DNA from 3 places in the Microbacterium xylanilyticum genome. Region 1 is predicted to be linked to each of the others. Evidence: riboswitches for the same ligand, from Rfam matches in the RefSeq annotation. Region 1 holds a riboswitch; each other region holds the start of a gene.
The links. Region 1 has a riboswitch for thiamine pyrophosphate ahead of thiC (phosphomethylpyrimidine synthase ThiC). Riboswitches for the same ligand answer to the same signal wherever they lie in the genome.
Positions count from the first base shown of each region.

Region 2: linked by a shared signal. The riboswitch ahead of thiM (hydroxyethylthiazole kinase) and the one ahead of thiC (phosphomethylpyrimidine synthase ThiC) in region 1 are both predicted to bind thiamine pyrophosphate.
Region 3: linked by a shared signal. The riboswitch ahead of ACYQ1L_RS17575 (ECF transporter S component) and the one ahead of thiC (phosphomethylpyrimidine synthase ThiC) in region 1 are both predicted to bind thiamine pyrophosphate.

Region 1 covers NZ_BAAIEN010000002.1:4,016,342-4,020,698, forward strand. The annotation lists gene ACYQ1L_RS19915 (FAD-dependent oxidoreductase) at 1-549, opposite strand, end outside; gene thiC (phosphomethylpyrimidine synthase ThiC) at 556-2,289, opposite strand; TPP riboswitch at 2,285-2,393, opposite strand; gene ACYQ1L_RS19925 (MDR family MFS transporter) at 2,569-4,357, shown strand, end outside.
Region 2 covers NZ_BAAIEN010000002.1:2,534,426-2,538,782, forward strand. The annotation lists gene ACYQ1L_RS12770 (bifunctional hydroxymethylpyrimidine kinase/phosphomethylpyrimidine kinase) at 1-586, opposite strand, end outside; gene thiM (hydroxyethylthiazole kinase) at 583-1,494, opposite strand; TPP riboswitch at 1,485-1,578, opposite strand; gene ACYQ1L_RS12780 (hypothetical protein) at 1,628-1,864, opposite strand; partial or broken gene ACYQ1L_RS12785 (HoxN/HupN/NixA family nickel/cobalt transporter) at 1,980-2,609, opposite strand; gene ACYQ1L_RS12790 (urease accessory protein UreD) at 2,599-3,342, opposite strand; gene ureG (urease accessory protein UreG) at 3,339-4,097, opposite strand; gene ACYQ1L_RS12800 (urease accessory protein UreF) at 4,090-4,357, opposite strand, start outside.
Region 3 covers NZ_BAAIEN010000002.1:3,521,443-3,525,799, forward strand. The annotation lists gene ACYQ1L_RS17565 (energy-coupling factor transporter transmembrane component T family protein) at 1-10, opposite strand, end outside; gene ACYQ1L_RS17570 (ABC transporter ATP-binding protein) at 43-1,533, opposite strand; gene ACYQ1L_RS17575 (ECF transporter S component) at 1,535-2,173, opposite strand; TPP riboswitch at 2,169-2,278, opposite strand; gene ACYQ1L_RS17580 (D-alanyl-D-alanine carboxypeptidase family protein) at 2,423-4,267, shown strand.

The DNA of each region.
Region 1 (4,357 bases):
CCGCACCGCGTCGCGCTCCTCCAGGGCGCCCAGCAGCCGCGCCGCGAGAGCGCGCGGATCCACCTGATGGTCGCCGCGGATCCGGTACGCACTCGTGACACGAGGGCCGAGCAGCGGCTCGAGGGCGCGCGCCTCCCGCACGGTGAGCGGCTCGGCCGCAAGTCCGCGCGCGAGGTGCGCGGCGTGCAGATCCGCGAGCGCACGCCGGTCGCCCTGGTCCACGCCGACGAGCAGGGTGTCGCCGGGCCGGTGGCCGGTCGCCTCCGCGGCGGACCGGCCCGCGGGGGCGAGGGCGCGGACGAAGTCCGGGTAGCGCGCCGCCGACGCCTGCAGCAGCGGCAGCAGCTCGTCCTCCTGGTAGTGGAACTCGCTGACCGGCGCGAGCATCCCCGCGGCGGCGAACGTGGCGCCCCTGGCCGGATCCGGATCGCACAGCACGACGGGCCGGCCCGCCTGAGCGATCCGCCACGCGATGCTCAGCCCGATGATCCCGGCGCCGACCACGACGACGCGGGCGGCGCCGTCCGCGCCGCCGCGATCACGCAGCATCCCGGGCTACCGGGCGCCGACGGTCGGCATCGGCAGGTACACCTGTCCCCCGGACGCCGCGAACTCGGCCGACTTCTGCGCCATGCCGGCGATCCGCTCCTGCTCCGCCCCGTCGCCGAACCGGTCCCGGATGTCCTGCGAGATGCGCATCGAGCAGAACTTCGGACCGCACATCGAGCAGAAGTGCGCGGTCTTGGCGGGCTCGGCGGGCAGGGTCTCATCGTGGAACGCCTCGGCGGTGTCCGGATCCAGCGACAGCGCGAACTGGTCGCGCCAGCGGAACTCGAAGCGCGCCTTGGAGAGCGCATCGTCGCGCGCCTGGGCGCCGGGGTGGCCCTTGGCGAGGTCGGCGGCGTGCGCGGCGATCTTGTAGGTGATGACGCCGGTCTTCACGTCGTCGCGGTCGGGCAGGCCTAGGTGCTCCTTGGGGGTGACGTAGCACAGCATCGCCGTGCCGTAGCGGGCGATCTCGGTCGCGCCGATCGCGGAGGTGATGTGGTCGTAGCCCGGTGCCACGTCGGTCACCAGCGGGCCCAGCGTGTAGAACGGCGCGCCGTCGCAGAGCTCCTGCTGGCGCTCCACGTTCTCGCGCACGAGGTGGAACGGCACGTGACCGGGACCCTCGACCATGACCTGCACGTCGTACTCCCACGCCCGCTTGGTCAGCTCGGCGAGAGTGTCGAGCTCGGCGAACTGGGCGGCGTCGTTCGCGTCGGCGATCGATCCGGGCCGCAGCCCGTCGCCGAGGGAGAACGCCACGTCGTACTGCGCGAAGATCTCGCACAGCTCGTCGAAGTGCGTGTAGAGGAAGTTCTCCTGGTGGTGCGCGAGGCACCAGCCGGCCATGATCGACCCGCCGCGGGACACGATCCCCGTCACCCGGTCGGCGGTGAGCGGCACGTAGCGCAGCAGCACGCCCGCGTGCACCGTCATGTAGTCCACGCCCTGCTCGCACTGCTCGATCACGGTGTCGCGGTAGATCTCCCAGGTGAGCGCCGAGGCGTCGCCGTCGACCTTCTCCAGCGCCTGGTAGATCGGCACCGTGCCGATCGGCACCGGCGAGTTGCGGATGATCCACTCCCGCGTGGTGTGGATGTCGTCGCCCGTGGACAGGTCCATCACGGTGTCCGCGCCCCAGGTGGTCGCCCACTGCAGCTTGGAGACCTCCTCGGCGATCGAGCTGGTCACCGCGGAGTTGCCGATGTTCGCGTTGATCTTCACCAGGAACGCCTTGCCGATGATCATCGGCTCGGACTCCGGGTGGTTCACGTTGTTCGGGATGATCGCCCGGCCCGCGGCGACCTCGGCGCGCACGAGCTCGGGATCGCAGCTCTCCCGCAGCGCCACGAAGCGCATCTCGGGCGTGATCACGCCGTCCCGCGCGTACCGCATCTGCGTCACCGTGCGTCCGGGGCGCGCCCGACGCACGGGACGGCGCGCGCCGCGCCACTCGGCCGACGCGGCACCGCGGCGGATCGCGGAGCGGCCGTCGTCGTGCAGGTTCCGCGCCCGGCCCTCGTACTCGTCGGTGTCATCGCGATCGGCGATCCAGCGCTCCCGCAGTGCGGGCAGGCCGACCACCGGATCGCTGCCCGGCCCCTCGGTGCGGTAGATCGTCACCGGCGGGTTCTCCGTCCCGTCGGGCGATGGATCCAGCCGGATCCGGGTGACCGGCACGTGCAGGTCGTGAGCGGAGTCGTGCAGATGCGCGAGCGAGCGCGCAGAATCGCGAGATCCCATGAGGGCTCCTACTTCCTTCGCCGGCATTACCCGGACAGGTTCGAACGGTCGCAGGCCGCGTCAGCCCGATCTCAGCCCTTGCGAGGGCCCCCGTGTGGATACCGACACAGTACACGGATCACCGCAGCACCCAGCAACCTCATAGCGAAGCTGCGTTTGCGCAACCTTTCCGATCATGTAATCTTGCAGAGCTGCAACATTCTTGCCGCCAACGTCGGCGCCCGCGCATCGCATGCCGACGACGGGCTCCGGCGTCCTCGAACCATTCGAAGGGGCTCCATGTCCACCGCAACCGCAACCACAGGGGCGACGCGCGCCGAGCACGCGCAGAACGCCCCGATCATGACGCACAGGCAGATCCTGCTCGTCATCTACGGCCTCATGGCCGGCATGTTCCTGTCGTCGCTCGACCAGACCATCGTGGGAACCGCGATCCGCACCATCGGCGACGACCTCCACGGTCTCGACCAGCAGGCCTGGGTCACCACGGCCTACCTGATCACCTCGACGATCTCGGTGCCGATCTACGGCAAGCTCAGCGACATCTTCGGCCGCCGTCCGCTGTTCATCTTCGGCATCTCGGTGTTCATCCTCGGCTCGATCCTGGCGAGCTTCTCGACCTCGATGCTCATGCTGGCCGCGTTCCGCGGCGTCCAGGGCATCGGCGCCGGCGCTCTGATGTCGCTGCCGCTCGCGATCATGGCCGACATCCTCGCGCCGCGTGAGCGCGCGAAGTACCAGGGCTACTTCTTCGCCGTGTTCGGCGTCTCCTCCCTGATCGGCCCGCTCGTGGGCGGCCTGTTCGCCGGCGCGAACGAGATCCTCTGGATCAACGGCTGGCGCTGGGTCTTCCTCGTCAACGTGCCGATCGGCATCATCGCGCTCGGAATGGTGATCGCGTTCCTGCACCTGCCCAAGGTCGGCAAGCACAAGAACCCGCGCATCGACTGGTGGGGCGCGACGGCCGTGATCGTGGCGCTCGTGCCGCTGCTGCTCGTGGCCGAGCAGGGACGCGAATGGGGCTGGGGCTCCTTCGGCGCGATCACCTGCTACATCATCGGCGGACTCGGCGCGATCGCGTTCGTGCTCATCGAGATCGCGATGAAGGACGACGCGATCATCCCGATCCGGCTGTTCCACTCGCGCCCGTTCTCCTGGGCGACCGGCATCGGCGTTCTCGTCGGCTTCGGCATGTTCGGCGCGATGATGACCATCCCCCTCTACATGCAGATCGTCGGCGGGCTCACTCCGACCGAGTCCGGGTTCGCGATGCTGCCCATGGTCTTCGGTCTCATGGGCTCCTCGATGGCCGCCGGCCAGATCACCGCGCGCACCGGTAAGTACGGGATCTTCCCGCGCACGGGGACGCTGATCATGGCCCTGGGCTTCCTGCTGCTGACGTTCGTCTCGGCGAACACCTCCATCTGGTACATGATGATCGGCATGTTCGTGGTCGGCCTCGGCCTCGGCCAGCTCATGCAGTCCCTGGTCATGACCAGCCAGAACGCCGTCGAGGCCAAGGACATGGGCGTCGCGACGAGCGCCGCCACGTTCTTCCGCCAGATCGGCGGAACGCTGGGCACCGCGATCATGCTCTCCATCCTGTTCACGCTGCTCCCGACGAACATCGTGCACAGCATGGCCGACAAGCCCACGCTGACGAGCGCGCTGAACGCGGCCCTGGATCCCGCCGTCGCCGGGGAGAAGAAGAATCAGGCCGTGATGAAGCAGCTGTGGAACCCGATCGTGGGGCCCCTGCAGGCCAACATCCAGACGCAGCTCGACAAGGGCACCACCGAGGCGAAGGCCGCGGCGGGCAAGGCGGTCGCCGACGCCGTCACGGCCGGCGTGAACCAGGCCGTCGCCGCCGGGCAGCTCCCCGCGGCCGCCGCGCAGAGCGTGATCGACCAGAAGGTCGCCGAGGCGACTCCCGCCGCCGAGGCCAAGGCTCTGCAGGCCGTGGCCGACAAGGCTCACGGCACGGTCAAGGACGGCAAGGTCGTCGTGGACTGGTCCGACAAGGATCAGCGCAGCTACTGGGTCGACCAGCTCGTGCCGAACATCGTGA
Region 2 (4,357 bases), 1.5 Mb from region 1:
CGATCGCGACGCACGGCAGCGGGCTCTGCGCCGCGAACGCCGCGAACCCGGACACGCCCAGCGGTGCGGGGTGGTCGGCCTTGGTGGTGGTCGGGCGGATCACGCCCACGCCGAGGTAGTCCACGGTGCCGGGCGGGAGCGCACGCACGGCGTCGAGGTGCTCCGGGCGGTTCGCGGTGAGGCCCACGATCGCGTCGGGGCCGAGCAGCGCCCGCGCCACCAGGGGCGAGGCGTCGGACTGACCGAGGTGGACGCCGTCGACGCGGGCGCCGCGGCGGCGCGCCTCGACGACCGCATCCAGCCGGTCGTCGACCACCAGGAGCGCCCGTCCGGCGATGACCGCGGACAGCTCCACGAGCTGCGCCACGGTGGACGCATCGTCGGCGTCCTTGTCGCGCAGCTGCACCATCCGGACGCCGCCGGACACCGCAGCATCCACGACCGCCGCGACACCCCGCGGACCGCTCAGCCGCGCATCCGTGACGAGGTACAGGGCGAGGTCGTCCGTCGTCAGCCGCGGCCGTCCGGCAGACGTGCGGGAGGGCGTGACGCCGCTGTCGACGGAGACCACGTCGGCGAGCGTCATGCCACGGCCTCCGCAGCCGAGACGGGATGCGACGGAACCGGGTCCGCTCCGACGGGGCCCTCCGGGACGGGACGCACGGTGACGCGGGCGCGCGCGGCGATGCGACCCGGCTCGAGCGCGGCGAGCGCATCGAGCAGCTCTACCGCGAAGGATCCGGGACCCGCGGCCCGCGCTGCCGCGTCCTCCGCGGCGAGCGTGTAGACGAGGGTCGCTGCGGCGGACGCGACCAGCGGGCGGTCGCCCGTGCGGCGGGCGGCGCCGAGGAATGCCGCGATCACGGCACCCAGCGCGCACCCTCCTCCCGTGACGCGGGTGAGCAGCGCATCGCCGTGGGCGACGCGGATCTCGGTGCCGGCGTCGACGAGGAGGTCCACAGGACCGGAGACCGCGACCGCTCCCCCGGTCGTCCGGGCGAGCTCCCGGGCTGCGCCGGCCGCCTCCTCCGTGCCGTCCAGCGCATCGACCCCGCGGCCTCCCGCCGAGCGGCCCGCGAGGGCGAGGATCTCCGAGGCGTTGCCGCGGATGACGGTCGGACGCAGCGCGAGCAGGTCCTGCGCCAGCGCGGTGCGCACGGGCAGAGCCCCGACGGCGACGGGGTCGAGCACCCACGGCGTGCCCGCCGTGCGCGCTCCCCCGACGGCTTCGAGGCTCGCCGCGCGCTGCTCTGGCGTGGGCGTGCCGAGGTTCACCAGGAGCCCCGAGGCGATGCCCGCGAACATGCCGGCCTCGCCGGTGATGTCCACCATGGCGGGCGCCGCGCCGAGCGCGAGCAGGACGTTCGCGGTGAAGCCCGTCACCACCGCGTTCGTGATGCACTGCACGAGCGGCGGTGTGGCGCGCAGCTCCTCGAGAAGCTCCGCAGCGGACTCCGCCACGGATTCGGACGACGATTCCAGACGCGCGTTCATCGCGACATCCCTTCGCTAGTACGACCTAGATCAGGTTCGACGGGTGTGATCTCAGCCGCGGATGCGGCACCCCGTGTCACTGCCGGCCAGTCTAACCAGGAGGGCGACCGCGCCGCCCGGCCCGCGGCCGGGCTCAGTCGAGCGAGGACCGCCGCATGGGCGGACGGCCGCGGAGCACGCCGGACCAGAGCGCGGCGGCCGCCCAGCACGCGATCAGCACGGCGGTGAGGATCACACCGAGCGCGTTCAGGTCCAGGTCGGCGACGGCTCGCGCGAGGCCCTGCTGCGGCAGGCTGCGCACCGCGACGCCCGCGAGCTCGGCGACACCGATCACGAGCGCCACGACGATCGACACCCCCGTGACCAGCACGTCGTAGCGCCGCCCGGCGCTCTCGCGCCCCGCCCCGGACTCCGTGGAGCGCCAGGAGTACGCGCCGCGACATCGCGCCCTGCGCGGAGTCCAGCAGCGACATGCCCGCGGCGAACAGCGCCGCCAGGAGCAGGATCGCCCACCACGGCGTGGCGCGCGAAGCGGCGGTGCCGGCGAGAGCGAGCAGGCCGATCTCCGTGGCCGTGTCGAAGCCCAGCCCGAACAGCAGCCCCACCACGTACATCCGCGACGGCCGGTCGATCGCATCGCCGAGCCGGCCCAAGAGCACCCACGCCGGTCCGCCGTGCCGATGCCCGCCCCTCGCCCGGCGACGATGGCGCAGCGCGAGGAGGTTCGCCACAGCGATGGCGAGAAGGAAGACGCCCGACACGACCGGCCCGATGACGCCCGTCCAGACCTGCAGCGGCGAATCCGGATCCTCCAGGCTCGTCGTGAGCGCGCCCGCCCCCAGCGCCAGCAGCACGCACAGCACCGAGACGACCGTCGCGTGACCGAGGGAGAACCACAGTCCGACGCCCTGTGCCGGGCGGTTCCGCGCCAGCAGCTGCCGCGTCGTGTTGTCGATCGCGGCGATGTGGTCGGCGTCGAAGGCGTGCCTGAGCCCGAGCAGGTACGCGGTGACGCCCAGCCCGGCGATGAGCGGCGACGGCGCGGACAGCAGCAGCCCGCCCCATCCGAGCAGGTGCAGCGCGCCCACGATGTACACGGCGGCGCTACGTCTCACGGAGCAGCTCCTCCCGCAGCGCGCCCCAACCGGGGGCGAGATCGCCGAGATGCGCGGCGTCCACGATCGCCCGGACGACGATCCCCCCGCGCTCGGGGTGGAGGACGGCCGTCCCGCCCGTGCGCCACGCGCTCTCGTCGCCCTCGGGGTCGCGGCCGATGAGCACCACGCTGTCCAGCACGCGATCGGATCCGAGGACACCGGGGATCGGCTCCGCGCCCGCCAGGTCCAGCTGCTCGATCAGGGCGGGGCTGCCGTCGATCGCGATCCGCGTGCGCGCTCGGATGGCGCCGCCGTGCTCCCCCGCCCGCCCCAGGACGAGCGTCTCGCGCAGCAGCAGCGCGGCCCCCTCACCGAGTTCCGCTTCCGTGCTGCGGTCGACATCGGCGCCGTCCGCGACGACGAACGGCAGACCGTGCCAGGTGCAGATCCCGCGGGCGCCGACCTCGATGCGCGATGACCACGAAGCGCGTTCGCCGTGGCCGTCGTAGGCGACGGTGCCGCCGATGTCCTCCAGCTCGAGCGTGCAGCCCGCGCCGACCGAGATCCGCAGATCGATGGCATCGCCGCCGAGCAGGAGCGCCCCTGCCGCGATCAGCCCGACGCGGGCGTATCGCGGCCGCCGTTCCAAGATGCGCGCGGCGATCGCGCCGGAGCGCAGCACCACGCGCGCGCGATCGGCGCCCGCCGCGACCTGGACGACCGTGGTCGATGGGCCGGCGGGATCCGTCACCGCGATTCCGCGTGCGCGTGGACGTGCTCGGCGCCGCCGTCGTCGTGGCTGTGCACGTAGCCGCCGGCCTCGCTGTCGTCCGCGTGGAAGTGCGGTGCCATCGGACCCGGATCCTGCGGCTGGTGCGCGCCGGAGCGATGGGCGGCGAGCATCTCCAGGATCCAGCTCTTCAGACGAGCCACGGAGTCCGGGTCGGTGCGCGAGAGGGCGAGCACCTCCCGCCCGTCCCGGGCATTCGAGGCGTCCTGCACCATCTGCGCCACATCGACGCCGACGTAGGGGGCGAGATCGGTCTTGTTCACCACGAGCAGGTCGGCGCGCGCGATCCCCGGTCCGCCCTTGCGCGCGACGTCGCCGCCCCCGGCGACGTCGAGCACGAAGATCTGCGCGTCCACGAGCGCCGGCGAGAAGGTCGCCGTCAGGTTGTCGCCACCGGACTCGATGATCACGACGTCGAGGGGGGCGAAGTCGCGCTCGACGTCCTCGACCGCGAGCAGGTTCGCGGTCACGTCGTCGCGGATCGCCGTGTGCGGGCAGGCACCCGTCTCCACGGCGCGGATCCGATCCGGATCCAGCACGCCGGCGGAGCGGAGGAAGCGGGCGTCCTCGTCGGTGTAGATGTCGTTTGTGATCACGCCGAGCGCGATCTCGCCGGCGAGGGCACGGCAGGCCGTCGCGATGAGCGTCGACTTGCCGACGCCGACGGGACCGGCGATGCCGAGGCGGAGGGCGCGGGGAGAGGGGGAATCAGGCACGGAACAACCTCCGGTTCATGAGGGCATGGGCTTCGGCCCACCCCTCGGCGTGAGGGGCGCTGCCGGCGGGGATGCCGGCGGGATCGGTCAGTGCGGCGATCTCGTCGACGAGCTCGCCGACGGCGGCGCACGCGGCGAGGACCCAGCCGACGGGCACGGCCGGATCAGCGGGGGCGAGTTTCAGCAGGGCGGCGGCGGCGGTCTGCGCGTCCTCGTAGACGATGACGCGGACCAGGTCGGCGGGATCCATGTCCGTCACG
Region 3 (4,357 bases), 490 kb from region 1:
CGGTCGACATATCGAGCGTTTTGCGCTCTTCGAACCCGGTGCTCATGCCGCCACCCCCGCGGATCCGGCCACGGCGGGCACCAGTTCGATGCGGTGCCCGCCGAGGTGATGGATCACCTCGACGTCGTGGGTCACCGCGATGACCGCGGTGCCCCGGGCGATCTCCTCCTGCAGCAGGCTCACGATGCCGATCCAGCCCAGGCGGTCCTGCCCGAACGTCGGTTCGTCCAGCACCACGACGGCGGGGGCGGCGGCGAGCACCGTCGCCACCGACAGCCGCCGCTTCTGCCCGCCCGACAGCGTGAACGGGTTCGCCGCGGCGAGCGCGGTCAGGCCGAGCCGCTCGAGCAGCGCGTCCACGACGGCGTCCACACGGGCAGCGTCCCACCCGAGCGCCCGAGGACCGACGGCGAGCTCGTCCCGCACGGTCTGCGTGAGGAACTGGTGCTCCGGATCCTGGAACACCGTCCCGATGCGGGTGAGCAGCTCGCGCGAAGTCCAGCGGACCGGATCCAGCCCGCGCCGCCCGCGCAGCCGTTCCGCCGCCTCGACCCTGCCGTGCAGCGGATCCAGCAGGCCGGCGAGCGTGAGGGCGAGCGTGGACTTGCCCGCGCCGTTCGGGCCGACGATCACGGTCGCCCCGGCGTCCGGCACCGAGAGATCGAGCCCGGTCTGCACGGCCGCGCGGCGGTCGCGCGTGATCGCGAGGTCGCGGGTGGTGAGCACGGCACCGTCGCGACCCGCGGGAGCAACCTCGATCGCGGGGAGCACGGGCAGGTCCACCGGGTGCCCGGGCACCCACACCCCGGCATCCGCGAGGGCGTCGCCGTACACGCCGAAGACGTCTTCCGGGGTGCCGTCGGCGAGGAGGCCGCCGTCGGCGCTGACCACGATCACGCGTGTCATCAGGTCGGCCCAGACCGCGGTGCGATGCTCGATGACGACGAGCGTGGCGCCCGTGGCCTCGACCGCCCGCTCGACGGCGGCGCGGACCTCGCGCACCCCGTCCGGATCCAGGTTGGCGGTCGGCTCGTCGAGCAGCAGCAGACCCGGGCGCATGGCGAGGGCGCCGGCGAGGGCGAGCCGCTGCTTCTGTCCGCCCGACAGCGCGGCCGTGCGGTGGTCCAGGGGCACCTCGAGGCCGACCGCGTCGAGCGCCTCGCGCACGCGCGCCGGGATCCGCTCCGCGGGGACGCCGAGGTTCTCGCAGCCGAACGCGACGTCGTCGCCGACCCGGCTCAGCACGACGCCGGCATCCGGATCCTGCAGCACGAGGCCGATGCGGCCGCGGCGGCTCTCGGGGGCGGCGCCGTCGACGAGGAGCGTGCCGGTGCGCTCCCCCTCCTCGGCATCCCCGAGCAGACCCGCCATCCCGGTGAGCAGCGTGGACTTGCCGGCGCCGGATGCGCCGAGCAGCAGCACGCGCTCCCCGGGTTCGATCGTGAACGACACTTGGCTGACCGCGGGCAGACGGCGGCCGGCGTAGCGCCAGCCCCACCCGTCCGCGACGACGCGGGCCGCACCCGCGGTCATGTCAGACCTCGTGGCGCAGCTCGCGTCCGGCGGCGAAGCGGCTGAGCGCGCCCGTCGCGGCGAGCGCGCGCACGAGCAGCCAGCCGAGCACGCCGGCCAGCACCGCGCCCGAGACGACGAGGGTGCCGAGGTAGATCCCGTTGAAGACCGCCGACTTCAGGATGTTCGGCGAGCTGCCGTAGAAGAGCTCGAACAGCCAGGCCCCGGCCGCCGCGCCCACGCCGGCGAGAGCCGCGACCGGCAGCGAGAACCGGCGGTACAGGAAGAGGGCGAAGACGAGCTCGGCGCCGAGTCCCTGGGCGATGCCCTCGAGCACCGTCGAGACGCCCCAGATGTTGCCGATCAGCATCGACACGACCGCTGCCACGACCTCGACCACGAGGGCTGCGCCGGGCTTGCGGATGACGAGCCCGCCGACCACGCCGCCCAGCAGCCAGATCCCGACGGCGATGCCGCCGAGCCCCGGGGTGAGGCCGTCGGCAGCGGTGAACCAGGCGTAGCCGATCGTGTTCCAGACCCAGAAGACCAGGCCGATCACGACGCCCAGCACCGCGGCGACGACGATGTCGACGACCCGCCAGGTGAGCCTTGGTGCGACCGCCCCGCTGTTCGCGTTCGGTGCGGCTGCCGTTGAATGCATCATGGAAACTCCTCCCTGCGCCGGCATGATCCGGATCAGGTTCGACGGTCGAAGCGCGATTCGCTCCCTCTCAGCCCGGCTCGCCGGACTCCCGTGGTGATCCGCTCATTTTAGCCCCGTCACGGATGCACCGCGACCGATCGTCGCCAGGATGACATCGCGTGCGCTGCTGCCCGCCCCTGCCCCCCCTCCCCGCGGCGGGAGCCCGGGATACGGCCGAACCGCGCGGGCGCCCGATACGGTAGGAGCGTGAACGAAGACGACGGCCCGGCGGCCGCTCCGGGCGTGCCGGAGCTCGTCGACGCGCCGGTCGAGACGGCCGGGGGTGAAGCAGGCCCGGCTGTCGCCACGCTGAACGCTCCCGCGGCCACCGAGGCGGAGGTCGCGACCGCCGTCGACGCCGCGCTGGACGGCGCGGACCTGGACACGGCGTCCGACCGCGCATCGGACGACCCGGACTCGGACACGACGTCGGACCACGCCGCCCCGGGGGCGGAGCGGGACACCTCCCCTGAGGATGCCGTCGAACCCGCGGGGCTGTTCCCGGTGTCGAAGCCTCTGCCGGAGGCCGGTCCTCTGTTCCCGCGACACGACGGCCCGGTCGAGCCGCCGCTGTTCCCCGCGTCCGCGCCGGCGACCGCCCCCGCCCCCGGTGCCGCGGCCGCCGACGCCGCCCCCGCCGCCGCCGCCGCGACCATCCCCGCTCCTCGCCCCGAGGCCCGGCCGCTGCCCTCCGCCCCCCTCGTCCGCGGGCCCGACCGCACCCCGACGGCGGCTCTCGCGTGGGTCGACGTCACGCGCGTGGGCGCGTCGGCGGGCGCCCCGGAGCCCGCCGCGACACGCACGCTGCTCGACGACGCACCGCGGCGCAGCCTCGTCCGGCCGGCCGTTCTCCTTCCGCCCGCCGGCCTGCTGGTCGTCGCCCTCGCATACGGCGCCACCACGGCGCTCTGGCCGCTCAACGCCGTCCGTCCCGTGACCACAGCTGTGGCGTTCCAGCCGGCAGCCGCACCGGCCGCCGCCGTCGCGTGGCCCAGCACGGGAAGCGCCGCGGTGAGCGTGCAGGGAATCGGCACGGTGGCTTCCGCGGAGCAGCAGGTGCCCATGGCGAGCATCACCAAGCTCGTGACGGTGCTCGCCGCCCTCGACAAGCTGCCGCTGAAGCCCGGCGAGCAGGGCCGGTCGTTCGCGTTCACGCAGGCCGACAGCGACGACTACTGGAGCTACCTGCGGCGGGATCAATCGGCGCTGGACGTCCCCGTGGACGGATCCCTCACGCAGTATCAGCTGTTCGAGGGGATCCTGCTGGGCTCGGCGAACAACTACGCCGATCGTCTCGCGCGCGAGGTCTGGGGCTCGGACGAGAACTATGCCGCCGCCGCGAACCAGTGGCTGAGCCAGCACGACCTCGGGGAGATCCGGGTGGTGACCCCGTCCGGGTTCGACTTCGGCAACGTCGCGACCCCGCGTGCGCTCATCCAGCTCGGCGAGATCGCGGAGAAGAACCCGGTGATCGCGGAGATCGTGAAGCAGAAGAGCGTCGAGCTGCCCGGCGCCGGAACCGTGGAGAACACGAACGGCCTGATCGGCGACGCCGGCATCGTCGGGATCAAGACCGGCACGATCGGCGACGGCGACGCCACCCGCTACAACCTGCTCTCCGCCAAGGACGTGACCGACGGGGACACCAGGGTGCGGATCTACGTCGCGGCCCTCGGGCAGGACAGCGACGAGGGCCGGGTCGACGTGTCGCGCACGCTCTACGCGGGCGTCGAGGCGGCGCTGAAGAACCAGCCGCAGACGGTGGCGAAGGGCGCCACGCTCGGCACGGTCGACACGGCCTGGGGTGAGACGTCGCAGATCGTCGCCGGCGCGGACGGCCGAGTGACGCTGTGGAACGGCGCCTCCGCATCGGCGACGACGAAGTTCGCACTCGGCGAGAACTGGAAGGCCGGCGCGAAGGCCGGGACGCTCGCCCTCAAGGGCCCGCTCGATGCGACCACCGTGCCGCTCGAGCTGCGGACCGCGCTCAAGGGGCCGAGCCTGTGGTGGCGGCTGACCCACCCCCTGGAGCTGTTCGGCCTGACCAGATAGGACTCGGATCCCCCTGGCCGATGCCGAGAGGCCCTGCCCTGGTTCAGGTCGCACTTTCTGCGTCAAGAGCCGCCGGGAAGCGCAGAAAGT